DNA from 4 places in the Bradyrhizobium manausense genome. Region 2 is predicted to be linked to each of the others. Evidence: predicted binding sites of a transcription regulator. Region 2 holds the regulator's gene; each other region holds the start of a gene.
The links. The regulator PhoB, encoded in region 2, activates phosphate uptake and scavenging genes when phosphate is short. The targets are predictions, from matches to a motif close to TGTCATNNANCTGTCAT.
Positions count from the first base shown of each region.

Region 1: the regulator PhoB is predicted to act here: its motif matches at 1,637-1,653, upstream of phnF (phosphonate metabolism transcriptional regulator PhnF).
Region 3: the regulator PhoB is predicted to act here: its motif matches at 3,149-3,165, upstream of JQ631_RS30415 (UDP-2,3-diacylglucosamine diphosphatase).
Region 4: the regulator PhoB is predicted to act here: its motif matches at 5,333-5,349, upstream of JQ631_RS24450 (YdcH family protein).

Region 1 is NZ_JAFCJI010000002.1:1,232,431-1,239,723, forward strand. It holds gene JQ631_RS26145 (carbon-phosphorus lyase complex subunit) at 1-488, opposite strand, end outside; gene phnH (phosphonate C-P lyase system protein PhnH) at 493-1,101, opposite strand; gene phnG (phosphonate C-P lyase system protein PhnG) at 1,106-1,567, opposite strand; gene phnF (phosphonate metabolism transcriptional regulator PhnF) at 1,688-2,416, shown strand; gene phnE (phosphonate ABC transporter, permease protein PhnE) at 2,584-3,432, opposite strand; gene phnE (phosphonate ABC transporter, permease protein PhnE) at 3,429-4,313, opposite strand; gene phnD (phosphonate ABC transporter substrate-binding protein) at 4,389-5,318, opposite strand; gene phnC (phosphonate ABC transporter ATP-binding protein) at 5,384-6,193, opposite strand; gene JQ631_RS26185 (transferase hexapeptide repeat family protein) at 6,367-7,023, shown strand; gene JQ631_RS26190 (alpha-D-ribose 1-methylphosphonate 5-triphosphate diphosphatase) at 7,020-7,293, shown strand, end outside.
Region 2 is NZ_JAFCJI010000001.1:3,563,564-3,570,856, reverse strand. It holds gene pstS (phosphate ABC transporter substrate-binding protein PstS) at 1-744, shown strand, start outside; gene pstC (phosphate ABC transporter permease subunit PstC) at 895-1,884, shown strand; gene pstA (phosphate ABC transporter permease PstA) at 1,886-2,731, shown strand; gene pstB (phosphate ABC transporter ATP-binding protein PstB) at 2,728-3,549, shown strand; gene phoU (phosphate signaling complex protein PhoU) at 3,561-4,277, shown strand; gene phoB (phosphate regulon transcriptional regulator PhoB) at 4,300-5,013, shown strand; gene JQ631_RS17070 (GcrA family cell cycle regulator) at 5,112-5,624, opposite strand; gene JQ631_RS17065 (aspartate aminotransferase family protein) at 6,082-7,284, shown strand; gene argF (ornithine carbamoyltransferase) at 7,284-7,293, shown strand, end outside.
Region 3 is NZ_JAFCJI010000006.1:77,137-84,429, forward strand. It holds gene JQ631_RS30390 (hybrid sensor histidine kinase/response regulator) at 1-445, opposite strand, end outside; gene thiD (bifunctional hydroxymethylpyrimidine kinase/phosphomethylpyrimidine kinase) at 717-1,517, shown strand; partial or broken gene JQ631_RS30400 (DoxX family protein) at 1,596-1,901, opposite strand; gene JQ631_RS30405 (DUF4267 domain-containing protein) at 1,898-2,284, opposite strand; gene JQ631_RS30410 (TetR/AcrR family transcriptional regulator) at 2,403-2,975, shown strand; gene JQ631_RS30415 (UDP-2,3-diacylglucosamine diphosphatase) at 3,189-4,001, shown strand; gene JQ631_RS30420 (glycosyltransferase family 4 protein) at 4,015-5,058, shown strand; gene JQ631_RS30425 (threonine/serine dehydratase family protein) at 5,122-6,105, shown strand; gene JQ631_RS30430 (caspase family protein) at 6,184-7,293, opposite strand, start outside.
Region 4 is NZ_JAFCJI010000002.1:882,374-889,666, reverse strand. It holds gene JQ631_RS24495 (tetratricopeptide repeat protein) at 1-373, opposite strand, end outside; gene rpsU (30S ribosomal protein S21) at 499-795, opposite strand; gene aqpZ (aquaporin Z) at 1,055-1,777, shown strand; gene JQ631_RS24480 (5-(carboxyamino)imidazole ribonucleotide synthase) at 1,815-2,921, opposite strand; gene purE (5-(carboxyamino)imidazole ribonucleotide mutase) at 2,918-3,406, opposite strand; gene JQ631_RS24470 (GGDEF domain-containing protein) at 3,548-4,279, shown strand; gene JQ631_RS24465 (hypothetical protein) at 4,282-4,533, opposite strand; gene JQ631_RS24460 (hypothetical protein) at 4,557-4,763, opposite strand; gene JQ631_RS24455 (YdcH family protein) at 4,899-5,105, opposite strand; gene JQ631_RS24450 (YdcH family protein) at 5,435-5,617, shown strand; gene JQ631_RS24445 (NAD(P)/FAD-dependent oxidoreductase) at 5,780-6,883, opposite strand; gene JQ631_RS24440 (sensor domain-containing protein) at 7,080-7,293, shown strand, end outside.

The DNA.
Region 1 (7,293 bases), on a different contig from region 2:
CCATCGCGGCCAAGAATGTCGGTTACGCGCGGCGTCGCCGTGGTCGAAGCCTCCGATATCGCCGGCGCTTCAGGTACAAAGCCCTGGGCGAGCGAGGGATCGAGCAGGCGATGCGTGTAATCGAAGGTCGGCCCGAGGATCTGGCCACCCGGAATGTCCTTGAAGGTCGCGGACACCCGCCGCTGCACACGCATCGCACCGGTGTTGACGGGCTCGCTGTTGCCGAAGCGCGGCAAGGTGGCACGGAAGGCGCGGACGAGGAATATCGCCTCGATCAGATCACCACGTGCCTGCTTGATCGCGAGCGCCGCGAGTTCGCGGTCATAAAGCGAGCCTTCGCTCATGACGCGGTCGACGGCGAGTCCAAGTTGCTCCGAGATCTGGTCCAGGGAGACTTCCGCAACGCCTTGGTCGCCGCGCCTGATATTGGCGAGCAGCCGATGGGCATTCTCGATGGCGCGTTCGCCGCCTTTGACTGCGACATACATGCCTCTAGCCTCCCTTGCTCACGACACGCGTGGTGCGCGGGATCGCGACCACGGCATCATCGGCGACCAGCACCACGTCGATTCCCCGCGGAAACAGCGTCTCGTTGACACGCAGGCGCTCGAACAGGTCGAACGGCTTGATCGAGGCATGGAGCGTCGCGACGCCATCGATGCCGGGGCCACGCAGCTCGAAACCGCGACCTGAATCCAGGCTGTCGGCCTGAATGATCACCGTGGTCGAACGATCGGGATATTCGTTGGTGCCGAGCGCAAAGCGCTCGAGCGGAAGCAACGCACCGCCGTCACTGACCAGCGCGAATGATGCGATCGACGTATCCTGCACCACCGGCGCACCGGTGTGGAACTTGAGCCATTTCAGGACGTCGGTGCTTTCCGCCATCCGCGCATCGAGCCAGAGCGGCGTGTCGTGGTCGAACAGCGTCAGCGCGATCGCGGCGGTACCGCGCATCATCGTATCAGGCGCTCCCGCCACCGGCACGATGCGCTGGACCGAGCCCGGCCGCGCCATCGCGTCCATGACCGAGCGAAAGGTCGATTGCGCCGACAACACCTTGTCGGCGAACCCTGGCGGCAATTCCGCAATCGTGGTCATGGCCTCACCCCTCACCGCGCACCATGGTGTAGAAATCAACCTTCGTCGCCGCGGTCTCTTCGGCCGCACGGCTGCGCCGGACCATAAGCTGCTCGCGCAACGGTGCGATAACGTCGCGCTCGACGGCGGCACTGAAATCGTGCGATTGCACCAGCGCATCGCATAGCGCGATCAGCCGCGCCTTCTCGCCGTCACGGCCGAGCGTGTAGCCGAAGCCGACCTCACCGCTCGCGAGCCGCACCGCCGCGCGCGACACCGTGGCTTCGCCGAGATTGAACGGCGCACCGTCGCCGCCGACCCGGCCACGCAACATCACCAGACCGTTTTCCGGTGCGCGCAAATCCTGATGGCCGGGCAAGGCAATCGTGCGGAGGCGGGCGGCGATCTCGCCCGCCTCCGCGTGCGCCAGCACGGCCATGGCGGCCTGGCGCTGGGCTTGGGTGTTGTGCTGGGTCACCGAATCCACCGAACTTTTCCAGAGAACTTGCCGAATTCAAGTTGTCTATGATAATAGACAACTTGATACGGACGCGCCATGACTGTTTCGTGACAAGCGTGTGATTTCCGGGCTAGGCTGATCGCCGACATGAGCATGCAGGACACCGCCTCTTCGGGCGTCGCGCTGTGGCGCCTCGTTGCCGACGGCATCGAGCGCGGCATCGCCGACGGCCGGTTTGCCGCGGGCGACAAGCTGCCGGGCGAGATGGAGATCGCCGAGACCTATCGCGTCAATCGGCACACTGTGCGGCGCGCGCTGGCGGCGCTGGCCGAACGCGGCATCGTGCGCGCCGAGCGCGGCAGCGGAACCTATGTCGAGGCGCAGAAGCTCGCTTATCCCTTGCGCTCTCGCACGCGCTTTTCCGAGATCGTCGGCGCCGAAGGCCGCGAGCCGCAAGGCCGGTTGATCGAGGCGTCAGACGATGTCGCAACCCGCGAACTCGCACGGGAGCTGGGATTGAAGACCGGCGCGCCACTGGTGCGGATCGAGGCCATTCGCCTCGCGGACCGCACGCCGATCTGCGTTTCCACCACCTGGCTCTCGGCAGAGCGGTTTCCGGGCGCGGGCACGGTGTTCGCCGAGACGCGCTCGATGACGAAGATGCTCGAGCATTACGGGATCCGCGATTATCGCCGCGGCGCCACCAGGATCACCGCCGGCATCGTCGACGCCACCGATGCCACGCGGCTCGACCTGCCGCTGGGGCGGCCGATCCTGGTGGTCGATGCGACCGACCTCGATCTCGAAGGCAAACCGCTGGTGACCAAGCACTCGCGATTTGCAGCCGAGCGGGTGGAGTTTTTAGTGGAGCCGTAGGCTTCTTCCCCTCCCCCCTTGCGGGAGAGGGTGGCTCGCCGCGGAGCCGCGAGACGGGTGAGCGGTTCTCTGCGCGGGCCCAACTCTTATCCGAATGCGCGGAGAGAACCCCTCATCCGGCGCTTCGCGCCACCTTCTCCCACAAGGGGAGAAGGCAAGACAGAAACTCAGGCTACCGCCCTGCGCCCGATAATCGCAAAGCGCAGCTTGCCCGAGATGAAATCGATCGCGGCGACCGCGACCAGGATCATCAGGATCAGGAACGACACCCTCTGCCATTCCAGCACACGGATCTGCTCGGCGAGCTGGAGGCCGATGCCGCCGGCGCCGACGATGCCGATGATGGTGGCCGAGCGTGTGTTCGACTCGATGAAATAAAGCACCTGACCGGCGATGACGGGAAGCACCTGCGGCATCAGACCGAAGCGGATCTCATGTAGTGCACTGCCGCCGGAGGCACGGATGCCTTCGACCTGCTTCTGGTCGGCGCTTTCAATCGCCTCCGAAAACAGCTTGCCGAACGCACCGAAATCCGACACCGCGATCGCGAGCACGCCGGCGAACGGGCCGAGGCCGACCACGTTGATCCACACCAGCGCCCAGATCAGCGTGTCGACGCCGCGGATCGAATCGAGGAAGCGCCGCACCGGAAAACGCAGGAAGATCGAGGGCACGACATTGCGCGCCGCAAGCAGGCTGACCGGCAGCGCCATCAGCGCAGCCAGCGTGGTACCCAGCAGCGCGATCGACAGGGTTTCGCCCAGCGCCCTCAGATAGAGCGGCAAGGACGACCCGGGATCTGGCGGGATCATCATCATGCTGATCCAGCCGAGCTGGCTCAGCCCCGAGATGAAGCGCGACGGCGAGAAATCAAGATCGACGAGGCCGAACAGGAAGATCGCGAGGGCAGCAGCGAGCACCATTGGCGTCGCCAGCCGCGACGACGTCGGGCGGTCGAAGACATCGGGATAGCGTGCGCGGAGCTCCGCGGTGTTCACGTCCTGCGGCTTGCTCATTTCCGCGCCTCCTTGCCGAACAGGCGGCCGCGGACCCAGCCGGTCGTGATGTCGATCAGGAAGACCGTGACGATGATGGTGACGAGGATGGCGCTGACGTCGGAGTAGTAGAACTTGCGGATCGCGACGATCAGTTCCTGCCCGATGCCGCCGGCGCCGACAAAGCCCATCACGGACGCCTCGCGCACATTGATCTCGAAGCGCAGCAGCGCGTAGCTGGCATAGCCCGCCGAGACCTGCGGCAGGATCGCAAAGCGCATGCAGGAGATCCAGCTCGCGCCTGTTGAGCGGATGCCCTCGACCGGCTTCATGTCGGCGTTCTCGACGATCTCGGAGAACAGCTTTCCGAGCGCCCCGGTGGAGTGGATCGCGATCGCGAGCACGCCGGCCATCGGCCCGAGGCCGAAGGCGATGACGAAGATCAGCGCGAACACGATGCCGGGCACCGTGCGGGCGAATTCGAGCAGGCGCCGCACCGTGAAGCGCAGCCACGTCGCAGGCGAGGTGTTCTCGGCCGCGAAGAAATTGAGGCCGAAGGCGAGGACCGCACCGATCAGGGTGCCGACATAGCTGATCAGCAGCGTCTCGCCGAGCAGCCTGAGCCATTTGTGCCAGCCCCAGAACCACTCGCCAAAATTGATCCAAACCCGCTGGCCGCTATCGAGGGTGAAGATGCGGTCGAAATAGCTGACGAAATGGCCGAAATAAGTGAAGAGCGTGCGCAGGTTCACCTCGGCACCGATCGAGACCACGATCAGCGCGGCGACGAAGACGACGAGGCCCGCCAGCAGGCGCAGGCGTTTGCGCGCCACCGCCTTGCGGTAAGCGGCATTGAGGACAGCAAGCTGCTGCTCGGGGAGAAGCGAAACCGCAACGGTCATGGGTTCAGCGGAAAGGATCCCTCAAGAGAAGAGCCGGGTCCATCGACCCGGCTCCAGCAAATCGTCCCGACGAGATCAGGACGCCTTCTTGCGCAGATTGTCGACGAACTTAATCAGCTCGATGGTCTTGTTGTAATCGTCATTTGCGATCGGCTCCCACGGCTTGTTCTTGCCGTCGGAAAGCTTCTTGAACGCCTCGGGATCCTTCTGCGCGGCATCCAGGAAGGCCTTCTTGATCGCGGCCTTCATGTCCTCGGGCAGATCGCTCAGGTAGGCGTAGGGCGAGTTGATGATGAGGTCGGACTTCCCGATGATGCGGAAGTCCTCCTTCTTCATCGGCGTGCCGTCGGCCGACTTCACCATGCCCTTGTTGAGCATGCGGGTCAGGTTGGAATCGTCGTCGGCGTTCCACCAGTTGGCGGCGACGTCGACGGTGCCCTGGGCCAGCGCCAGAACGGCGTTCTCGTGGCTGCCGGTGAAGACCACCTTGGAGAAATAGGCATCGGGATCGATGCTCATCGCGTTCAGCTTGAAGCGGGGCATGTTGTTGCCGGACGTGGAGTTCGGATCGACAAGCCCGAGATTCTTGCCCTTGAGGTCCTCGATCTTCTGGTACGGCGATTTCGCCAGCACGTAGAAGACGGAGTAGTAGCCCTTCGAGCCGTCGGAATTGACGTCGATCACGAAGGCATCGGTCTTGACGCCGGTGAGACGGGCGCGCGCAAAGGAAGCCGGACCGTAATAGCCGATCTGGATGTTGCCGGCGCGCTGGCCCTCGATGAGGGCAGCGTAGTCATTGGCGACACGCAGCGTTACCTTGATGCCGAGCTCCTTCGACAGATAGTTGATGAAAGGACCGTAGCGCTCGGTCACGCCCGAGCCGTTCTCGGCCGGGATCGCGGCGAAGGTGATCTCCGGATATTTCGTCTTCCAGTCTTCGGCGGAAGCGGATCCGGCAAGGGTCAGCGCGGCTGCGCCGGCAAGAACGAGTCTGCGAGTGATCATGATGTCCTCTTCATCTGATAGGATCGGTTGACGCAAGAAACTGGAAATGACGGATGCGCGGCGGCTCAAGCCGCCGCGGCCGTTCCGAGTGCCGGGACGCCCTCCGGCAACGGCGCAGATGTGCCGCCCATGACGTCGGCGGCCTCGAGATCGTAGAGCTCACGCGCGACGAGATCGGTCAGCGCGGACGGCGCGCCGTCGAACACTACGCGGCCCTGGGCCATGCCGATGAGGCGGTCGCAATAGCTGCGCGCCAGATCGAGCGAATGCAGATTGCAGATCACCGTGATGCCGAAATGCTTGTTGATGCGCAGAAGCGCATCCATGACGATCTTGGTATTGCGCGGATCGAGCGAGGCAATCGGCTCGTCGGCGAGGATGATATCGGGCTGCTGCACCAGGGCGCGGGCAATCGCCACGCGCTGCTGCTGGCCGCCGGAGAGCTGGTCGGCGCGCTGGGCGGCGAGCGGGGCGATGTCGAACTGTTCCAGCGCGGACATCGCCAGCGCCTTGTCCTGCTCGGGCCAGATCTGCGAGAGCGAGCGCCAGGCCGGCATGGTGGCAAGACGCCCCATCAGCACGTTGGTCAGGACATCGAGGCGGCCAACCAGATTGAATTGCTGGAAGATCATCGCCGAGCGCGCCCGCCACTGCCGCAGCTCCTTGCCGCGCAGCGCGGTGACGTCGAGGCCGTCGAACAGGATACGACCCTGCGTCGGCGTCACCAGACGATTGATGGTTCGCAGCAAGGTCGACTTGCCGGCGCCGGAGCGCCCGATCACACCGACGAATCCGCCGGGGGAGATTTGAAACGACGCGTCGTCCACCGCGGCTTTTGCGCCGAAGCGGCACGTCAGACCTTCCACCACCAGCATGCAGGGCTCCAGAGTAGCTGGGGCCCACCGCTATCCCTGACGGTTGACACTTGTGTGACATGCGCAATGCAGTGCGGCGATCCAACCCACCTCATCCCCTGTCATGTCGTCGTCATGATGATGTCATCAAGCCACTCGAAGACGAGCGCCCGCCCTCGAACTCCGGATGCAACATGGCCAAGGTGCTATCGGTCGAGCCGACCATCGATGCTTCGGCGAAGCTGCACGAAACCAGGCTCGGCGCCTACACCGAGGTCGGCGCGCGCACCATCCTGCACGAGGTCGCGATGGGCGATTACTCCTACGTCGTCAACGACGCGCAGATCACCTACACCACCATCGGAAAGTTCTGCTCGATCGCGGCGATGACGCGGATCAATCCCGGCAATCATCCGATGCATCGCGCGACCCAGGCGCATTTCACCTACCGCTCCAGCGCCTACTTTCCGGACGAGAGCGACGATACAGACTTCTTCGACTGGCGGCGCCAGCATCACGTCCATATCGGCCATGACGTCTGGATCGGCCATGGCGCGGTCGTGCTGCCGGGCCGCAACGTCGGCACTGGCGCGGTGATCGCGGCCGGCGCCATTGTCACCAAGGACGTGCCGGCCTACACGATCGTTGCCGGCAATCCGGCGCGGATCGTGCGGCGGCGGTTCTCGGAAGAGGTTGCCGGACGGCTTGCAAAGCTGGCATGGTGGGACTGGAATCACGACAAATTGCGTGAGGCGCTGCCTGATTTCCGCAAGCTCACAATTGAAGATTTCCTGTCGGCATACGAAGCAAAGGCAAATTCCTCTTCCAGCAAACGAAGCGCGGTCGCGTGACAGACATTTTCATCGAGGGAGGCCGGGCCCTGGTCGGCTCCGAGCTCACCGAAACTTCACTCGCAATCTCTGGAACGGACATCGCGCAGATCGACGCGTCTCGCGGCCGCGCGCGGTTGGCGATCGATGCGCGCGATTTGCTGGTGCTGCCCGGCATCGTTGATCTGCACGGCGATGCCTTCGAGCGGCAGATGATGCCGCGGGCCGGCGTCGATTTCCCGATCGACATTGCGCTCGCCGACACCGACCGGCAGGTCGTCAGCAACGGCA
Region 2 (7,293 bases):
GCCCAGTGGCCGATGATCATGGGCGGTATCGTCCCGGTCATTAACGTTGAAGGCCTGAAGGCTGGCGAGCTCGTGCTCGACGGCGCCACCCTCGGCGACATCTTTCTCGGCAAGATCACCAAGTGGGACGACGCGGCGATCAAGAAGCTGAACCCGAATGCCAAGCTGCCGTCGGATGCGATCGCGGTCGTTCACCGCGCGGACGGTTCGGGCACCACCTTCAACTTCACCAACTATCTCTCCAAGGCCAGCGCCGACTGGAAGAGCAAGGTCGGTGAAGGCACCGCCGTCGAATGGCCGGTTGGTGTCGGCGCCAAGGGCAACGAAGGCGTTGCCGGCAACATCGCCCAGACCAAGAATTCGATCGGTTACGTCGAATACGCCTATGCCAAGCAGAACAAGCTGACCTACACCAAGATGGTCAACAAGGCCGGCAAGACCGTCGACGCGACCAACGAGTCGTTCCAGGCTGCCGCTTCCAACGCCGACTGGACCAGTGCTCCGGGCTACTACCTGATCCTCACCGACCAGCCCGGCGACAAGTCCTGGCCGATCGTCGCGACGACCTTCGTGCTGATGCACAAGGAAGCCGCCGACAAGGCCGCGTCGCAGGAAGCGCTGAAGTTCTTCAAGTTCGCCTTTGAAAAGGGTGCAAAGTCTGCCGAGGAACTCGACTACATCCCGATGCCCGACAGCGTCGTGAAGCTGATCGAGAAGAGCTGGTCGGCTGACATCAAGAGCTAATCCCTCAGCTCTCTGGACGCGGTGCGGCTTCTCACGGCCGCATTGCGGGCCACGCGACTTTTCGGCCCCGGATCAGCCTCGCGGCTCTATCCGGGGCACGACACCAAACAAAAGCGTGTATTCTTGGTATAGGGGATCGGCGTGGCAGAAATGGCCGTTCAGAGCGATGTAATCGACGACGCCGGACCTTACGATCGCGCCAAGGCCTTGAGCGCGTTCAAGCTCGGCGATGTCACCTTCTACTGGATCACGCGGCTCAGCGCGATTTCGGTGCTTCTCATTCTCGGCGGCATCATCGTTTCGCTGATCGTCGGCGCTATCCCGGCGATGAAGGAATACGGCTTCGCGTTCCTGTGGACGCAGCGCTGGGCGCCGTCGGCCGATCCGCCGGTGCTCGGCGCGCTCGGGCCGATGTACGGTACGCTCGTCACCTCCTTCATCGCGATGCTGATCGCCATTCCGGTCGGTCTTGGCATTGCGATCTTCCTCACCGAGCTCTGCCCGCAATGGCTGCGCCGCCCGATCGGCATGGCAATCGAGTTGCTCGCGGGCATTCCCTCGATCATCTACGGCATGTGGGGCTTCTTCGTGCTGGGACCGTTCCTGGCCAATACCTTTCAGCCCTTCATGATCAAGATTTTTGACGGCGTCCCCGTGCTGGGCGCGATCTTCGCCGGTCCGCCGTCCTATCTCAGCCTGTTCAACGCCGCTCTGATCCTTGCGATCATGGTGCTGCCGTTCATCACCTCGATCTCGGTCGACGTGTTCAAGACGGTGCCGCCGGTGCTGAAAGAGGCGGCCTATGGCGTCGGCTGCACCACCTGGGAAGTCGTGCGCAGCGTCGTGATCCCATACACCCGCGTCGGCATCATCGGCGGCGTCATGCTGGCCCTGGGTCGCGCGCTCGGCGAGACCATGGCGGTGACCTTCATCATCGGCAATTCGTTCCGCATCTCGTCGTCGATCTTCGCACCGGGCACCACGATCTCGGCGGCGATCGCGTCCGAATTCGCCGAGAGCGACGGCCTGCACCAGTCCGGCCTGATCCTGCTTGGTCTGCTGCTGTTCGTGCTGACGTTCTTTGTGCTCGCCGGCGCCCGGCTGATGCTGCTGCGCCTGGAAAAGAAGGCGGGGAAGTAACATGAACCCGATCTATTCGCGCCGCCGCCGCAAGGACATCGTCATTCGCGGGCTCTGCATCGGGGCAGCCGCCTTCGGCGTCACCTGGCTCGCGCTGATCCTGATGACACTGCTTTATAACGGGTTGGCGGGCCTGAACCTCGACCTGTTCATCTCCGACACCCCGCCCCCGGGCTCGACCGAAGGCGGCCTGCGCAACGCCATCGTCGGCTCGGTGATCATGACCGTGATCGGCGTCGGCATCGGCGCGCCGCTCGGCCTGTTCGCCGGCACCTATCTCGCCGAGTATGGCCGCAACGACAAGCTGACCTCGGTGATCCGCTTCATCAACGACATCCTGCTGTCGGCGCCCTCGATCATCATCGGCCTGTTCATCTACGGCGCGGTGGTGGTGCCGATGCGCGGCTTCTCGGCGATCGCAGGCTCGCTCGCGCTCGCCGTCATCGTGATCCCGGTGGTGCTGCGCACGACCGAGGACATGCTGCTGCTGGTGCCGAACGCGTTGCGCGAGGCGGCCTCCGCGCTCGGCCTGCCGCGCTCGCTGGTGATCAAGCGGATCGCCTACCGCGCCGCGCGCTCCGGCCTCATCACCGGCGTGCTGCTCGCCACCGCCCGCGTCGCCGGCGAGACCGCGCCGCTGCTCTTCACCGCGCTGTCGAACCAGTTCTTCAGCCTCGGCCTGAACAAGACGATGGCGAACCTGCCTGTGACCATCAACAATTTCGTCCAGAGCCCTTACGCCTATTGGAAGCAGCTCGCCTGGAGCGGCGCGCTGCTGATCACCCTCACTGTGCTTGCCTTGAACATTGGCGCGCGCATTCTCGGCGCCGAGAGGACTGCAAAATGACCGATCTTTCCGTATCGATGAGTGCGTCCGGCGGACTGCCCCAGGCGCCGGTGCTGCCCGAGGCGCCTGCCAAGGTAACGGTGCGCAACCTCAACTTCTATTACGGTGAGCACCACGCGCTGAAGAACATCAATCTGGCGCTCGGCACCAACCGTGTCACGGCCTTCATCGGCCCGTCCGGCTGCGGCAAGTCGACCCTGCTGCGCATCTTCAACCGGATGTACGACCTTTATCCGGGCCAGCGCGTCATCGGTCAGCTGATGCTCGACCAGACCAATATCCTCGACCCCAAGCTGGACCTCAACCTGCTGCGCGCCCGCGTCGGCATGGTGTTCCAGAAGCCGACGCCGTTCCCGATGACGATCTACGAGAACATCGCCTTCGGCATCCGTCTCTATGAGAAGATCTCGAAGTCCGAGATGGACGACCGCGTCGAGAAGGCGCTGCGCGGCGGCGCGCTCTGGAACGAGGTCAAGGACAAGCTCAACGCCTCCGGCCTGTCGCTCTCCGGCGGCCAGCAGCAGCGTCTCTGCATCGCCCGCACCGTCGCGGTGCGGCCCGAGGTGATCCTGTTCGACGAGCCCTGCTCGGCGCTCGATCCGATCTCGACCGCCAAGGTCGAGGAGCTGATCCAGGAACTGTCCGAGAACTACACGATCGCGATCGTCACCCATAACATGCAGCAGGCGGCCCGCGTCTCCGACAAGACCGCCTTCATGTATCTCGGCGAGCTGATCGAGTTCGACGACACCAGCAAGATCTTCACGTCGCCGACCGACCGGCGCACGCAGGATTACATCACCGGCCGGTTCGGCTGAGGAGACGGAACATGGGTTCTGAACATACCGCAAAAGCTTTCGACACCGACCTCCAGGAGCTCACGCGCCTGGTGGCCGAGATGGGCGGCATCGCCGAGCGCATGATCGTCGATTCCGTCGATGCGCTGATCCGCCGCGACGTCGCGCTCGGCCAGCGCGTGGTCACCATCGATGCGGAGCTCGACGCGCTCCAGAAGAAGATCGAGGAGCGCGCCGTGCTCACCATCGCGCGCCGCCAGCCGATGGCGGTGGATCTGCGCGAGATCGTCGGCGCCATGCGCGTCGCCACCGATCTCGAGCGGATCGGCGACCTCGCCAAGAACATGGGCAAGCGCGTCGCCGCGCTGGAGACGGATTTCCATCCGCTCAAGCTGTTCCGTGGCCTCGAGCACATGACCGATCTCGTTCAGCAGCAGGTTAAGTCGGTGCTGGACGCCTATGCCGCGCATGATCTGCCGGCGGCGATGGCGGTGTGGAAGGGCGACGAGGAAGTCGATGCCATCTGCACCTCGCTGTTCCGCGAGCTCCTCACCTACATGATGGAGGATCCGCGCAACATCTCGTTCTGCATCCATCTGATGTTCTGCGCCAAGAACATCGAGCGGATCGGCGACCATGCCACCAACATTGCCGAGACCGTGTTCTACATGATCGAAGGCCAGGCCATCACCGACAAGCGGCCGAAGGGCGACATGACGACCTTCGCCACGACGGTCCCCAATACCTGAATCCTCAAGGAGCGACGACCCTATGGGCGCACGCATTATGGTGGTTGAGGACGAGGAGGCTCTGACCGAGCTTCTTCGCTACAACCTCGAAGGCGACGGTTATGACGTCGAGACGGTGATGCGCGGTGACGACGCCGACACCCGCCTCAAGGAGCACATCCCCGATCTGATCGTGCTCGACTGGATGTTGCCGGGACTGTCGGGCATCGAGCTGTGCCGCCGGCTGCGGACGCGGTCCGACACCAAGCAGCTGCCGATCATCATGCTCACCGCGCGCGGCGAGGAGAGCGAGCGGGTGCGGGGCCTCGCGACCGGCGCCGACGATTATATCGTCAAGCCGTTCTCGGTGCCCGAGCTGCTCGCGCGCGTGAAGGGCCTGCTGCGGCGCGCCAGCCCCGAGCGGCTGGCAACCGTCCTGGCCTTCGGCGACATCGAGCTCGACCGCGAGAAGCGGCGCGTGGCGCGCTCCGGACGGCCGATCGATCTCGGCCCGACCGAGTATCGCCTGCTCGAGTTCTTCCTGGAGCATCCCGGCCGGGTGTTCTCGCGCGAGCAGTTGCTCGATAGCGTCTGGGGCCGCGACATCTATATCGACGAGCGCACCGTCGACGTGCATATCGGCCGTTTGCGCAAGCTGCTCAATCTCGGCCGCGAGCAGGACCCGATCCGCACCGTCCGCGGCGCCGGCTACGCGCTCGATGACCGCTTTGCGAAGGCGGAGCAGGCATCGAGCTAGCTGCACGCTAGCCAAACAAAAAAGCGCGCCCGGTGGCGCGCTTTTTTATGTCTCGATCGGCCCGGCCTGTGCCGGAACGACGTCGTCCAAGGCTGTGCTCAGCGCGTGCCCGGCTTCGGCGCCGCACGACGGCGATCGGCGGCCGGCTGATACGCCACGCGCGAGTGCTGGGCGCAATAGGGCAGGCCGGAGAGTGCCTTGCCGCCGCAGAAGAAGAAATCCGGGCTCGAGGGATCGCCGACCGGCCAGTGGCAGGTCGCCTCGTTCAGCTCGAGCAGCGATAGCCGCTGGCTCATCGGCACCACGTTGTCGTAGGTGACCGGTTCGGCCTCGACCTCGACCTCGAAGGCCTGCGCCAGCGCGGTGTTGCCGCGTGAGATCGGGCGGCTCACCCGCATCATGTGCTGCGCGGGACGCGCCTTGCGCGGCCGCGGAGCTGCCGAAGACGGGCTCTTGGCGCGGCCGGACAGGCCGAGCCTGTGAACCTTGCCGATCACGGCGTTACGGGTGACATTCCCAAGCTCAGCGGCGATCTGGCTGGCCGAAAGTCCGGCCTCCCAGAGCTTTTTAAGCTGTTCGACGCGATCGTCGGACCAGGTCAAAACCGTCATTGCACCCTTTCCTTCGCCGCGCGCCCGCCATCCTGGGGCCGCACGGCGAATGCCTAAGCTTCGAAAAACCCGTGCCGCCAGAATCCCTTAAGGCTCGCCGGGCGCGATGAGACGCCCGAACGTTTACGCCGGTACAAAGAGGACTCTTGGGATCAGAACCGCTGCACGAGATGTCGTATCTGACAAGCCAAACGCTACAATATGGCGTGACTCGCGCGCAAGAGTCCGCCGACTCGCTTCCACATGTTCCGTGGTGGAAATCCCGCAAATTCGTCACCGCAAGACTACGGATTCAGCGTTTCGCCAGGCTTTCCGGGCGGCATTGACACCCGTTTCACCAGGCCTAAGATGGTCATGCGTGCCGCCCTTAAAAGGCGGCACGTTTCGTTTTCCGGGCCGGTCAATGGTGCGTTGCGCAATGCACGCGTCGTCCGTCCGCAACAATCAAGTGATCGTCATGACCAACAGCGCAGCGCCGCATTTGCTCCCCGTTTTCGCCAGGGCCGACATCGGTTTTGAGCGCGGTGAAGGCGTCTGGTTGATCGCAACCAACGGCGATCGCTATCTCGATTTCACCTCGGGCGTGGCGGTGAATGCGCTCGGCCATGCCCATCCGGCGCTGGTCAAGGCGTTGCAGGAGCAGGCGACCAGGCTCTGGCACATGTCGAACCTGTTCCAGAGCCCGGACGGCGAGAAGCTCGCCCAGCGCCTGTGCAACGAGAGCTTTGCGGACTTCGTGTTCTTCTGCAATTCCGGCGCTGAAGCGCTGGAGGGCGTGATCAAGCTGGTCCGCCATTATCACTTCTCCAAGGGCCATCCCGAGCGCTATCGCATCATCACCTTCGAGGGCGCCTTCCACGGCCGCACGCTGGCGACGCTGGCCGCGACGGGCTCGGCAAAATATCTCGAAGGGTTTGGTCCGCCGATGGAGGGTTTCGATCAGGTCCCGCACGGCGACATCGAGGCCGTGAAGAAGGCGATCGGTCCGCACACTGCCGGCATCCTGATCGAGCCGATCCAGGGCGAGGGCGGCGTGCGCTCGGCGACGCCGACTTTCCTCAAGGCGCTGCGTCAGCTTTGCGACGAGAAAGGCCTGCTGCTTGCGTTTGACGAGGTGCAGACCGGCATGGGCCGCACCGGCGATCTGTTCGCGCACCGCCGCACCGGCGTGACGCCCGATGTGATGTCGCTGGCCAAGGCGCTCGGCGGCGGCTTCCCGATCGGCGCGGTGCTGGCGACCGCTGAGGCCGCCTCCGGCATGGGACCCGGCTCGCACGGCTCGACCTTCGGCGGCAATCCGCTGGCGATCGCGGCTGCGAATGCCGTGCTCGATGTCATGCTCAAGCCCGGCTTCTTCGACCACGTGCAGAAGATGTCGCTGCTGCTCAAGCAGAAGCTCGCCTCCGTGATCGACCGTCACCCCGATATCGTCAGCGAGATTCGCGGCGAGGGGCTTTTGATCGGCATCAAGGCCGTGGTGCCCTCCGGCGATCTCGTCGCTGCGCTCCGCAATGAAAAGCTGCTCACCGTCGGCGCCGGCGACAATGTCGTGCGCTTCCTGCCGCCCCTGATCGTCACCGAGGCCGAGATCGAGGACAGCGTTGCGCGGCTCGAACGCGCCTGCACGGCGCTCTCAGGCAACAAGCGGGCGGCAAGCTGATGAGCAAGA
Region 3 (7,293 bases), on a different contig from region 2:
GCAGCAGTGTCGCATCGCGGCGCTTGATCTCTTCCACTTCGAGCGCGGCCTGGACCTTTTCCAGCTCGAACGGAGAGGGGATCGTCAGGATCTTGGGCAGGAGCGGCCACAGTGCCGCCGCGGTGAAGATCGACGCAATAGCGGTCAGCGCCTTGACCAGGCCCTCGATGCCATAGACCGGGACCCAGAGCGTGTAGATCGACAGCAGATGCGTCAGACCGCACGCCGTAATGAAGATCGCAAACGCCCAATAGACCCACCCGAACTGGAGGTCGCGCCGTTTGGTGACGAGAATCGCCAGCGCAAACGGGATCGAGAAATAAGCCGCCGCGATGCAGGCGTCCGAGACGACATGGAGCCAGATCAGCTCAGGCTCCCACAGCAGGCAGATGCCGTGCGGTGACAGCGTCGAGGAGTCGAGGAGACGTTCGAAATAGGCCCACATGGTTGGTTCCCGAGAGGGGCAGGCCGGAGCCCGCAATTTTGAGTCGCTGGACGAATCCACCGACTAACGTGTCATTCGCACGCTTGGCCGCCAAGGCCGGGCGATGCCGTGGTCTTATTTTCGCAGGGTATGCACGCTTGGGGGACGACAATGCCGCGAAGCATCGGCCTCGCCTGATTCGTCGGCTTGCTGGGGCTCCGCCAGCGCGCTAGGGATGAGCCATGTCAGGACCGGTGATGACCATGTTTTCTCCAAGCAAGCGTATCCTGCGATGACCACACCCGTTGCGCTCACCATCGCCGGCTCCGACTCGAGCGGCGGCGCCGGCATTCAGGCCGACCTGAAGACCTTTGCCGCGCTCGGTGTCTTTGGCGCCTCGGCGATCACGGCGCTGACGGCGCAGAACACCAGAGGCGTCACCGGCATTCACGCGGTGCCCGCCGATTTCGTCACCGCACAGATTGACGCGGTCTTCTCCGATCTCGAGGTCGGAGCGGTCAAGATCGGCATGGTGGCGCAGGCAGGCAGCATCGATGCGATCGCCGCGGCGTTGTCGCGCTGGAAGCCTCGGCACATCGTGCTCGACCCGGTGATGGTCGCGACATCAGGCGACCGCCTGCTGGCCGCTGACGCCGTCGAAGCCTTGCGCACGAAGCTGATGCGGCTGGCGACCGTGATCACGCCCAATCTGCCTGAGGCCGCCGCACTGCTCGACGAGCCGGTCGCGCGAAGCGAGGCCGAGATCGAAAGCCAGGGGCGTCGTCTGCTCGGGCTCGGCTGCCGCGCGGTCCTGATCAAGGGCGGGCACGGCGAGGGTGCGGAGAGCACCGACTATCTCGTCAGCGCCGACACCACGATCGTACTCGCCGCGCCGCGCGTCGCCACGCGCAACACCCATGGCACCGGCTGCTCGCTGTCCTCGGCCGTTGCGGCCGGCCTTGCCAAGGGCGACGATCTCGAGACGGCCGTGCGCAATGCCAAGAGCTGGATCAGCGCGGCAATTGCTTCTGCCGACCGCTTCAGTGTCGGGCACGGCCACGGGCCGATCCATCATTTCCACAAGTTCTACTGACGCCGCTGCGAACGCCAGGCCTGCTCGTGTCAGCGGCCATGAATTCTGTTTGGCACGCTGGTGCTCAAGACATGTCCCTGCAAGCGCAATCAAGGCGGCGAAGACACCAAGCGGTACGAGGTGGGAAAATTCGCGATGGCGCAGGATGGTCAAGATGGCAGCCAAGATGATGGTCGCGCCTAGTGCCAAGCCCACGATGCGGCTGGCGGGGACCGCAATCAGAGCGGCGCTTACCATCTCCAGTCCGCCGGTGAGGCTGCTCCACCAGCGCGGATAACCCCATCGCGCGAAGTTGTCCTGCGTCGCGGATGTGCCGATGGCGTTGTAGAGGCCTGCGCCAAGGAGTGCCGCAACGAGCAGGCAGAGCGAAACAACATGGATCATGTCAGGGGCACATCCGTCATCATGGGGATGGCCGCCAAAATCATGATGACCGCCGTGAGGCCGTGAATGCCCAAAGCGCTGCGTACAGAGCCCTTGGCTGCAAGCACGAGCAGCATATCGCCAACGGGGATGATGGCTTCAACAAGCAGGACGATGCCGACCCCGCGCGGGAAGTTGCTCGCCATGAACGCCAGTAGGATCAATCCGGACGCGATGTCACGAACACCCTTGAGCCGGAGCCACCAGGCGATGTTGGCGCTGTCTTCAGGGAGCGGCAGGCCGAAACTGCGTATCGCTATCATTGGGTTCAGGAGATAAAGGATGCCGATCCCGATAATCGCGAGAGCCAGGAGCAGCGCCGCTCCGAGCGGAAGCCCATGCATGACAATCTTCCTATCATTCCAAGTTAATCTAGCGATGCTAGTTTATTTAAACTAGCGTTGCTAGATCGTCAAGCGTTGATCATAGATTGTTGGTGGCGTTTGGTCTGGGAGCTCGAAAGTGGGGATCGCGGAACGGAAGGATAGGCAGCGTGCCGAGCGTGAACGCCGCATCATCGCGGCCGCGCGCGTGATCGCCGAGCGCGAGGGATGGAGCGCCGTGACGATCCGTCGTCTCGCCGATGAGATCGAACATAGCCAGCCCGTGCTCTACTCGCATTTCGAAAACAGGGATGCGATCGTTAGTGCGGTTGCGCTGGAAGGATTCCGGGAGATCGCAGCCGCTCTTCGCGACTCAGCGAATGGATCGACCGGACGAAACGCCGTCAAGAATGTCGCGACGGCCTATCTCGCCTTCGCGCTCGATAATCCCGCGCTCTATCAAGCCATGTTTATCCTTCCGACAGATCTGCGCTTCGCCTCCGCCGAGACCAGACCGGAACTGCGGGCCGGGTTCGAAGCTCTTGCTGCAGTGGTGACGCCGTTTTGCGCCGATGTGGCTGTTGCAACCGAGGCGTTTTGGGCGGCGCTGCATGGGCTTGCCGAACTCGAACGTTCGGGCCGTATAAGGCCCAACATGCGCGGTGAACGTATCGCGCTTGTTGTTCGGGCCGTGGTTGCTTCTGGAAAATAGCCGCTGGTTCGGCTTGCACTGTGTCGGATGTGGGACGTCTTCTACCGCCCTGGTTCGGGCTTTGCGAAGAGCCATCGCCCGGCCATGTCGCCTGATTGTCGCATGCGGCTGATATTCGCGGGGAGGGCGAGGCAAGGTCTGATTCGTATCTGAGGGTGCCTCAAAGGTTCAATCGTCATCCCCCTGTCACGGGATATTGTTACAGGCTGTCGCATGGGAAGTTACGATGTGAGTGACGAGAGCCCGGAGCGGCGCTTTCGCACGTTGTTCATCTCCGACGTTCACCTCGGAGCCCGCGGTTCGCAAGCCGACCTTTTGCTGGACTTCCTGCGCTATCATGATGCCGACACCATCTATCTTGTAGGCGACATCGTCGATGGCTGGGCGCTGAAATCGAGCTGGCACTGGCCGCAATCGCATAACGACCTCGTCCAGAAGCTGCTGCGCAAGGCGCGCAAGGGCGCCAAGGTCATCTACATTCCGGGCAATCACGACGAGTTCCTGCGCAACTATTACGGCACGCATTTCGGCGGCATCGACGTCGTCGAGAACACCGTCCACACCGGCGTGGACGGCAAGCGCTATCTCGTCATCCACGGCGACATATTCGACCTCGTTGTGCAGAACGCACGCTGGCTCGCCCATCTCGGCGACAAGGCCTACGACTTCGCGATCCAGATGAATCGCTTCGTCAACTTCTTCCGTCGCATGTTCAAAGTGCCCTACTGGTCGCTGTCGCAATGGGCCAAGCAGAAGGTCAAGAACGCCGTCAACTATATCGGGGCGTTCGAGCAGGCGCTCGCAGCCGAGGCGCGGCGCCATGACGCCGACGGCGTGATCTGCGGCCACATCCACTACGCCGTGATCCGCGACGAGAACGGCATCCGCTACATGAATTGCGGCGACTGGGTCGAGAGCTGCACTGCGCTCGTCGAGCACGACGACGGCCGTTTCGAGATCATCACTTGGGCGGATCACCTGCAGAAGCCGGCAGAGGTTCCGCAGGTGGCGGCCAGAGCTGCCTGACGAGAGCTGCTTGATGCGCATCCTGGTCGCGACCGACGCCTGGCATCCGCAAGTCAACGGTGTGGTTCGGACGCTGACCAAGCTCGCTGATGCCGCCAAGACGCTCGACGTCGAGTTCACATTCCTGACGCCGCAATCGTTTCGCACTTTTGCGATGCCCAGTTATCGCGACGTACGACTCGCCATGCCGCGCCCGGCGCGCATCGCAAAACTGATCGCGGAAGCACGGCCCGACAGCATCCATATCGCGACGGAAGGGCCGATCGGCCTGATGGTCCGCCGCTATTGCCGGCAGCGCAAGCTGCCGTTCACGACCAGCTTCCACACCCGCTTCCCCGAATATGTTCGCGCCCGCGTGCCGGTTCCGGGTTCGCTGATCTGGCGGGCGCTGCGCCGTTTCCACAGTCCGAGCCGGGCCGTGATGGCGGCGACGCCTGCGCTGGCCCGCGAACTCGGCGAGCGCGGCTTCGACAATGTCGTGCTGTGGCCGCGCGGTGTCGACACGCATCTGTTCCATCCTCGGGCCGTCGACCTCTGCCTGCCGGCTCCGGTGTTCCTCTCGGTCGGCCGCGTCGCGGTGGAGAAGAATCTGGAAGCGTTTCTCGACCTCGATCTGCCAGGCACCAAGGTGATCGTCGGCGACGGACCGGCGCGCAACGCGCTGGAAGAGGCCTATCCCGAGGCGATTTTCCTGGGCGAAAAGCACGGCGAGGAGCTGGCCGACATTTATGCGGCGGCCGACGTCTTCGTGTTTCCGAGCAAGACCGACACGTTCGGGCTCGTCCTGCTCGAGGCGCTTGCCAGCGGCCTGCCGGTTGCGGCGTTCCCGGTGAAGGGGCCGCTCGACGTCATCGGCAATGCGCCGGTCGGTGCGCTGGACAATGACCTACGCAATGCCTGCTTCGCGGCGCTCGACATTTCCAGGCAGGTCTGCATCGAATTCGCCGCCGCCTACACCTGGGAGGCCTCGGCGCAGGCCTTCATCGACAGCATCCGCGCGGTCGGTGCCGTGCTGCCCGGCCGGGACGGGGCGGAGCAGCCGCGTTTCGTCGCTTAAGGGAAAAAATCCTCGCGCGGAGGTGTCTTGCCCGCACCTCGCCGGCCGCGATAACATCGCGCCATGTCCGAACAGCCCCTTCCGATCGGCCCCGCCGATATCGACGCCGCAGCGCGCGTGCTCGCGCCGTTTGCCGTCCGCACCCCACTGTTATCCTTTCCCGTGCTCAACGAGCGCGTTGGCGCCAAGGTGTTCCTGAAGCCGGAGATGCTCCAGCGCACCGGCTCCTTCAAGTTCCGCGGCGCCTTCAACAAGGTGTTTTCGATCCCGCAGGACAAGCGCGCCGGCGGCGTCGTGGCGTTCTCCTCCGGCAACCACGCCCAGGGCGTGGCGGCGGCAGCCAAGATCCTGGACATGCAGGCAACCATCGTGATGCCGATGGATGCGCCGCTGTCGAAGCGCGAGCGCACCAAGTCCTATGGCGCCGAGGTCGTGCTCTATGACCGCGATCGCGACGACCGCGAGGCGATCTCGCGCGGCATTGCCGAGAAGCGCGGCGCGACATTGGTCAGGCCCTATGACGATCCCTTCGTGATCGCCGGCCAGGGCACTGCGGGCCGCGAGATTGCGGACGACATGGCAACGCTCGGCCTGTCACCGGACATCGTGGTGGCGCCGGCCTCCGGCGGCGGCCTGATCGCAGGCGTCGCAACGGCCGTAAAGGCGCGTTATCCGCAGGCCCAGATCGTGGTGGCCGAGCCCGAGGCGTTCGACGATCACGGCCTGTCGCTGACCGCAGGCCATCGCGAGCCGCACCCGCCGGCCGGCCGCACCATCTGCGACGCGCTGATGGCGCTGATCCCCGGCGAGATGACCTTCGCGATCAACAGCAAGCTGCTCGCGCGCGGCGTCACGGCGTCGGACAAGGAAGTCGGCGCGGCCGTCGCCTTTGCCTATCGCGAGCTGAAGCTTGTGGTCGAGCCCGGCGGTGCGGTCGGGCTTGCCGCATTGCTCGCTGGCCGTCTCGACGTCGCCGGGAAGAACGTCGTCATCGTGCTCTCCGGCGGCAATGTCGATGCGGATCTGTTTGCCGAACTGGTGGCCTGAGATTCTGATCTTCCGAGATGACCAGGGGGCAGAGCGTTTCCGCTCTGCCCCCCTTTGTCGTTGCTTGATCGGCTGCGATCAGCGCCCGAAGCCGTGGTGACCACCGCCACCGCCGCCGCCCATCATCGGCGACTGGTTCATCGACTGGCGGAAGTTGTTGCCGCCGCCATTACCCATCGCATTGAATTGCGGGCGATTGTTCAGCACCTGCACCTTGTTGACCGGATTGTTGTTGAGCCTCACAACGCCGGTGTTGACGCGGATCGGGTTGTTCTGGGTCTGCACGGTCGTCGTCTTCACGCCGGTGGTCTTGACGTCCACCGTCGAGCCTTTGCCGATGTTCACGGGCATGCTCACGATCTTGCCAGGCGTACCGGTATTGTTGTTGCCGGTGTTCTGCGTCGTGGTGGTCACCGGCAGCGTCGTGATCTTGCCGATACCGCCATTGTTATTGGTCGCGTTGGTCGGCGCGGGCAGGGTGACGATCTTGCCGGGGTTCTGTGACGGCGTGCCGTTCTGCGTGTTGCCCGTCGGCAGGTTGGTGATCTGGCCACCATTGCCGAGCTTGCCGATGACGTTGCCGTCGCCCGGCTTCTGCCCGACCGGCAAATTGCCGTTCATCTGCGAGCCGTTGCCCTGCTGCATCAGCGGCATGTATTTGGGCTGACCGAGATTGCCGACCTTGAACGTTGGGGCAATGTTCTGCGGAGCCAGGAACTTCGTCGGCTGCATCAGGGGGATCAGCTTCGGATGCGCTTCGAGCTTCAGCGCGACTTGCGCATAGGGGCTGTTGCCGTAGCTGTCGTAGAAGCTCTTGTAGCCGAGCGGCGAGTTCGTCAGCACCGCCTGGTGCCAGGCCTGCGAGATCAAGAGGTTCGCAAGCAGCCAGCGGATGTGGTCGCACAGCGGGTCGTGCGGATACATCGCGACAAACTCCTGATAGTACTCGGGTCGGCCCTCGGACAATACGTAGTCATAGGCCTGGCGCGCCGAGCGGCTCGGCAGGTTGGAAGCCATCTGCACCACCGGTGAATGCACCGGGGCGCGGTTGGCGGCCACGGCCGTGTCGCCGAAGAACGTGAAGTCGGAGGTGAGCGATGAGCTCTCCCACGGCGTCTGCGCGCCGCTGGTGGTCTGGTTCACCGCGAGACGCACGCGCTTGAACAGCTGCTCGATCGGCACGTTGGG
Region 4 (7,293 bases), on a different contig from region 2:
CGATTGCGAAGTCGTGCTGATTGTTGCCCTGATAGAGCAGGGCGCGGCCGTAGAGCGCTTGCGCGTTGTAGGGATCGAGCGCGACGGCGCGATTGAACTCATCCAGCGCGGCCTGCGTCGCGCCCGATTTGACCAGCGCCTGGGCCTTTGTCGTGTGGGTCTGGGCCTCGGTGACGTTGGCAGCGCTGACGGCGCTATCCGGCGCGGCTGCCGCCTGGGGTGCTGCTTCCTGCGGCTTATCCTTCTCCGGACCCAGCGAGCCAATATCGAAGGAGCAGCCGCACAGTGCGATCCCCATCAAGGCCAGCGTGAGCGGCTGGCGCCAGATCTGGCGTCGCCGCGCCAAGCCGGGCTCGGGGAAAGGGGAGGCCATCTACGGTTCGCTCGCGCTGGTGCCGCATCTGTAGTGCCCCATCCCAGAAAGGCACCGCTCACAAAATAATAACGCGGGCTCGGGGCCCGCGTCATCGAAAACTCAATCCTGCATGATCGGCAAGATCAGCGCGGTCCGCGCGGACCTGCACCGGGGCCGCTACGGCCGCCACGATCACCGCCGGGGCCAGCACCGAACACCGGCTTCGGCTTCATCGGCAGCAGGCCTTCACGCTGCAGCTTCTTGCGGGCCAGCTTGCGCGCACGGCGCACGGCTTCGGCCTTCTCGCGGGCCTTCTTCTCGGAGGGCTTCTCGTAGTGACCGCGGAGCTTCATCTCGCGGAAAATGCCCTCGCGCTGCATCTTCTTCTTCAGCGCCTTGAGGGCTTGGTCGACATTGTTATCGCGAACGAGAACCTGCACGCGGCATCCTCTTCAGTGGATCGGATTTGAATTCTGGTAAGTCAAAGGGATGGCAAAAAGCGCAAGCCCTTAACCTTGAGGGCGCGGATGTATCAGACAAAACCTGGGATGTCCACCTGCCAAGCGGAGTTTCGGGCCAAGTTCAGCCATTAAATGCGGCGAAAATGCTCTCGTGCGGCCCAGATTTGGGAGATTCGGCGCCAATCTGGGGCCGCAGCGGACATAGTTCCGGAATGTTTGAAATCAGGGGAGACGCCACATGGACATGAAGAAATACGCGGCCGAGGCCATCGGCACATTCTGGCTCACATTTGCAGGCTGCGGCAGCGCGGTGATCGCAGCCGGGTTTCCGCAGGTCGGCATCGGCCTGGTCGGCGTGTCCCTCGCCTTCGGCTTGAGCGTCGTCACCATGGCCTATGCGATCGGCCATATCTCGGGCTGCCATCTCAACCCGGCCGTCACGGTCGGCCTCGCCGCCGGTGGACGGTTTCCGGCAGGCCAGATCCTGCCTTACGTGATCGCGCAGGTCTGCGGTGCGATCGTCGCGGCCGAGCTGCTCTATGTGATTGCCAGCGGCGCGCCCGGCTTCGACGTCACCAAGGGCTTTGCCTCCAACGGCTATGATGCGCATTCGCCCGGCCAGTACAGCATGATCGCGTGCTTCGTCACCGAGGTGGTGATGACCATGATGTTCCTGTTCGTCATCATGGGCGCGACCCACGGCCGCGCGCCGGCAGGCTTCGCGCCGCTCGCGATCGGGCTTGCGCTTGTGATGATCCATCTCGTCAGCATCCCCGTCACCAACACCTCGGTGAATCCGGCGCGCAGCACCGGACCCGCACTGTTCGTCGGCGGTTGGGCGCTGTCGCAGCTCTGGATGTTCTGGGTCGCACCGCTGATCGGTGGCGCGCTGGGCGGAGTGGTCTATCGCTGGCTCAGCGAGGAGCCCTCGGGCGTCGTCGCGGGCGTGAAGACGGCTTGATTGCGAAAGCGGGATCGCAGCTCTTGCGGCGGTCCCCTCACTTTGCTTTTGAGGGCCTGACTTCGGTGACGTGGCCCATCTTGCGGCCGGGGCGCGGGGCGCCCTTGCCGTAGATGTGCACGGTCGCGCCGGGCACGCTCAGCCATGATTCATAATCATTGATCTCGTCGCCGATCAGGTTGGTCATGGTGACGACCTCACCGTGACGCACCGGCTTGCCGAGCGGCCAGCCGGCGATGGCGCGGATGTGCTGCTCGAACTGGGAAACGGATGCGCCGTCGAGCGTCCAGTGTCCGGAATTGTGCACGCGCGGGGCGATCTCGTTGACCAGCACTTTCGACCCGCCGCCATTGGCGAGCACGAACATCTCAACCGCGAGCACGCCGACATAGTCGAGTGCGGTCGCGATCTTGCCGGCGATGCTGCGCGCCTCCTCGGCGAGCGCATCCGGGATCGGCGCGGGTGCGCGGGAAATTTTCAGAATGTGATCGCGATGCTCGTTCTCGGTAACGTCGAAGCATTCGACCTGCCCGGATGCCGAGCGCGCGGCGATCACGGAGATCTCGCGCTCGTACGGGATGAAGGCCTCCAGGATCGCCGACTTGGTGGCAAGGCTGGTCCACACTTTCGAGATGTCGTCGCCCTCGCGGATGATGGCCTGGCCCTTGCCGTCATAGCCGAAGCGGCGGGTCTTCAGCACCGCGGGAAGGCCGATCTTCGCGATCGCCTCGCGCAGCGATGCGACCGAGGAGACGTCGGCATAGGCGGCGGTGCCGATGCCGAGCCGCGTCACGAAATCCTTCTCGGCGAGCCGGTCCTGGGTGGTCTCCAGGATCTTGCGGTTGGGCACCACCGGGCGGCGCGCGTCCAGCACCATGGCGGCTGCGGACGGCACGTTCTCGAATTCGTAGGTGATGACGTCGACGTCGTGGGCGAACAGCTCGAGCGCCTCGACGTCGGCATATTCGGCGCAGGTCGCATTCAGCACGACGTCGAAAGCCGGCGAATCCGGATCGGGCGAGAACACCTGGCAGCGCAGGCCGAGCCGTGCCGCGGCCATGGCCAGCATCCGTCCGAGTTGTCCGCCGCCGAGGATGCCGATGGTGTCGCCGGGCTTCAGCTTCACCTGCTTTGCGTCAGTCACGCCTTGTCCTCCGGGCGCTCGGCGACCGCCTCGCTCTGCGCCTTGCGCCAGGCAGCAAGGCGGTCGGACAAGGCCGGATCGGACAGTGCGAGCACGGACGCTGCGAGCAGCGCCGCGTTGATCGCGCCAGCCTTGCCGATCGCAAGGGTGCCGACCGGAATGCCGGCGGGCATCTGCACGATCGAATAAAGGGAATCGATACCTTTGAGCGTCCTGGACTCGACGGGGACGCCGAACACCGGCAGTTCCGTCAGCGACGCCGCCATGCCCGGGAGATGCGCGGCGCCGCCGGCGCCGGCGATGATGACCTTGAAGCCGGCCGCCTTGGCGCCCTTGGCGAAGGTAAACAGCCGGTCGGGGGTCCGGTGAGCCGAAACGATGCGGGTGTCGGAGGCGACACCCAGCGCTGTGAGCGTGTCGGCGGCGTGCCGCATCGTCTCCCAGTCCGACTGGCTTCCCATGATGATGGCGATCGGCGCGGTCATGACGTCAATTGTGCTCGGAAAACAGAAAGATAGGCCAGATTAACGGTTCCGGCCGGCGGCTCGCAAGGCGGTGGCAAGGAGAAGGGAATGCACTATCCTGTCTTGGTGAATCCCCGCAAGCCTTCATTGAGCAGGATGCCCATGAAGAAACCAAAAAGGGCGACTGCTGCGAAGGCCAAAAAAGGCCGGAAAACCAGCGGGAGCCGACCAAAAATCGTATCCAGGAAGCGGTCCGCGGCTGCGGCGCCGCGCCGCGCGTCCGTCGCCGGCGCTGCTGCCAAGACCGCGAGCAAAGACACCGGCAAGGCGACCATCCGTGGCCTGCGTACCAAGCTGACGCGGGCGCTGCGGCGCGTCGCCGAGCTCGAGGCCGCAGCCGACACCGATTTCCTGCTCGATATTCCCAACCGGCGCGGTTTCGAGCGCGAGCTCCAGCGCGCCATCGCCTACATGAAGCGATACCGCGCCAGCGGCGCGCTGATCGTGCTCGACGTCGACCGGCTGAAGCCGATCAACGATTCCTTCGGCCACGCCGCCGGCGACGAGGTGCTGAAGACGATCGCGAGCACGCTGACGCGGCAGATCCGCGCTTCCGACGTGGTCGGCCGTCTCGGAGGCGACGAGTTTGCCTTGCTGTTGTGGAATCTCAGCGAGACCGATGCCAAGGCGAAAGCTGTCATCTTCGAGCAGGCGATCGATGATTTGTCGTTCACCTTTCGCGGCCAGCATGTGACCGCGGGCGCCTCTGCGGGTGTTGCGCTGCTCGGTGCGCAGGCCGATGCCGCCCGCGCGCTGGAGGAGGCCGATGCAGCCATGTATGTGCGCAAGGCGCACCGGCGCCACGAGCCGCGGATCAAGCTCGTGAGTAGCTGACTTTACAGCGTCGCGAGATCTTCCGGCACGTTGCCGAACTTGCGCAGCAGCGTGGCGTCACCGAATTCGCCGGTCATGGGATCGCCGCAGCGGCTGAACGCGACTGCGCCGATATGGCCGGCACCGTGCGCCAAAACCTCGGCGCGCCGCAACGCGGCCGTCGAGCTTTGGCATTCCTCCGCGGTGCCCGCGACAGGCGATCCGTCGGCATCGATCAGGAAGGGCATTGCAACGTAGTAGGTCACGTCTGACATGGCATTGCGCTCCAATGGTGAATTCAGGCGGCGCTGCTTCTGCTGCGCGACGTCTCAGGAATGCAGCCGGCCGAAACCGCCGCCTGCAATTCTTCCAGCTCGGCTTCCAGATATTCGTTGGCCATGATCAGCGCCTTGATGGTGCTGCGCAAGTTGCCGTCGCACATCGCGATCGCCTGGTCGCAGGCCTGTTCGTAGTGGCTGTTGTCGAGAAGGGCGGGGACTGACATTTGCGGTGTCCTTGCGGGTTGGCCATGAGGGTGGCCTTGGGCTTTTCCTGGGGCGTCGGGGCGAGATTTATGTTCTTCTTTTGTTCTTTTTGAGTCAAGCGGATTCAGCCGCGGCAATCCGCAAACCTCCGCAAATCAGGCGATGATGTCGGGTGTGATCTGGTCTTCGATGAAGGCGATACGGTCGCGCAACAACAGCTTGCGTTTCTTCAACCGCTGTAACCGCAACAGGTCGGGGGCGGGCGATTGATGCAGTGCATCGATCGCCGCATCGAGATCTCGGTGTTCCTGCTGCAACCGGGTGAGCTCGGCTTCGAGTTCACGCTCGTCTTCATGGGTCATGTCTGCGGTGGCCGAAAAACCGATAGGCTTGAGATCAAGGCTGTGGATGCCCTGTGGAAATTATCGTCCTTGCGCGGCGTGACCGCAAGCGATCTACCACCGTCACGCACCGCTCACTCGCAAGATATTTCAACGATTCGTAAGCGTGTCGCGCGAGCACATTGATATCATGGATTTTTCGCCGCGTGGTTCCCTACTCACGCTTCATTACATATGAATTTTCAAAAATGACGCTGCGACGACGGATACCCATCGACAGAACGAATCGGTGATGTACACTTCCTCGTCCGGATCGAATCCAAGGTTCACCCCTACCGAGGAGGTTTCGAATGACAATTCAGGCACATCTGGTTGAATTGGAACGGAAACACAAAACTCTCGAAAACGAATTGCACGAAGCTCTCGTGCACCTTTCAACAGACGACCTGCAAATTGTTGAGTTGAAACGCCGGAAGTTGTTGGTCAAGGACCAGATTGAACGACTGAAGCAGTCGGGCGACACGCTTCACTAGTAACCCCCGTAACAGCGTAAAGTTTGATCGTATCCTTTCAGGCAGGGATGAGAGCCTTTGCGCTCGTCCCTGCTGTAAGGCGCGCATTGCGCAACCATCGTTGCGCAAGCGCCTGTTTTGCCTGGCCGCGTTTTCCGACACGCTCTCTCTCGGAAATGCTTTCTAGACGTTCGCGAGCTCCGCGACATGGTCCGCGATTGCGAGCGACGATGTCAGTCCCGGCGATTCGATCCCGAACAGATTGACCAGACCAGCGACGCCATGGTCGCGCGGACCCTGCATGAGAAAATCCTGCGTCGCCACGGCCGGTGGCACGATCTTCGGACGAATGCCCGAATAGCTCGGCATCAGCGCGCCGTCAGGCAATGTCGGCCAGTATTTGCGGATCGCCGGATAGAAGCGCTCGGCGCGTGACGGATCAACTTCATAGTCGATCGTCTCGATCCACTCGACGTCGGGACCGAAGCGCGCCTGTCCTGCCATGTCCAGGGTGAGATGCACCCCAAGCCCGCCGGGCTCGGGCACCGGATAGATCAGGCGCGAAAACGGCGCGCGCGCATTGCAGCTGAAATAGTTGCCCTTGGCGAGATAGGCCGGCGGAATCCGGTCGATCGGCATGCCGTCGATATGGCGTGCCACGGACGTCGCCGACAGTCCGGCGGCGTTGACGAGCAGGTCGCATTGCAGGGTCATCGGAGCTTCGCCGCCAGCCTCGATCTCGATCATGCCGGCCTCCGCCTTGGCGCGGAGCAGCGGCGTATGAAACGCAAAGGCTGCGCCTGCTTCCTCGGCCTCGCCGCGTAGCGAGAGCATGTAGGCGTGGCTGTCGATGATGCCGGTCGACGGCGAGAGCAGTGCCGCATCGCAGGCCAGCGCCGGCTCCAGCGCGCGCGCGGCCTCGCCCGAGAGCAACTGCATGTCGAGCACGCCGTTGGCCTCGGCATGCGCCTTGATCGATTGCAGCTTCTCGGTTTCCTTCGCATTGGTGGCGACGATCAGCTTGCCGCAATTCTTGTGCGGGATGCCGCGCTCACCGCAATACCGATAGAGCGCATGCTTGCCGTCGACGCACATCCGCGCCATCCAGCTCCCTGCGCGGTAGTAGATCCCGGCATGGATCACCTCGCTGTTGCGTGAGGAGGTGACGGTGCCGATCGCCTCGGCTTCCTCGAGCACGATCACTTCGCGCCCGGCCTGTGCGAGCTTTCTTGCCACCGCGAGCCCGACCACGCCGGCTCCGATGACGACGCAGTCGACCCTATCCATGGTGATGCAGAAGTCCCGCTGAAGGTGCCGATTTGCCTGGGAAACGCGCCGCGCGGGCATTTTCCGTTAAGGAAGCATTTATCATGTCAGGGCAATTGCCGTATTTCACGTCACATTTTTCTGCTGGGCGTACAGGCGTTTACCCGATCCAAACCCGTGAAGCCAGACAATCCGCAGTTGAAATTGCGGGTGGCTGATGGCTGAGAAGAACTGGCAGGAAGGCAGCATGCTTCCGATTGCTGTGCAGGCCGTCGTGTGCCTGATCAGCGCGGTTGCGCCTTCGCGTGCCTATGCCGACGGCTTCACTCCGGCAAGCTATATCGGCGCCCTGGATCCCAATCTGGTCTGGGAAGGCCTGATCGGAGGCATTGTCGTCTGCGCGTTCCTGGCGGCGCTCGCGCTGTGGATTC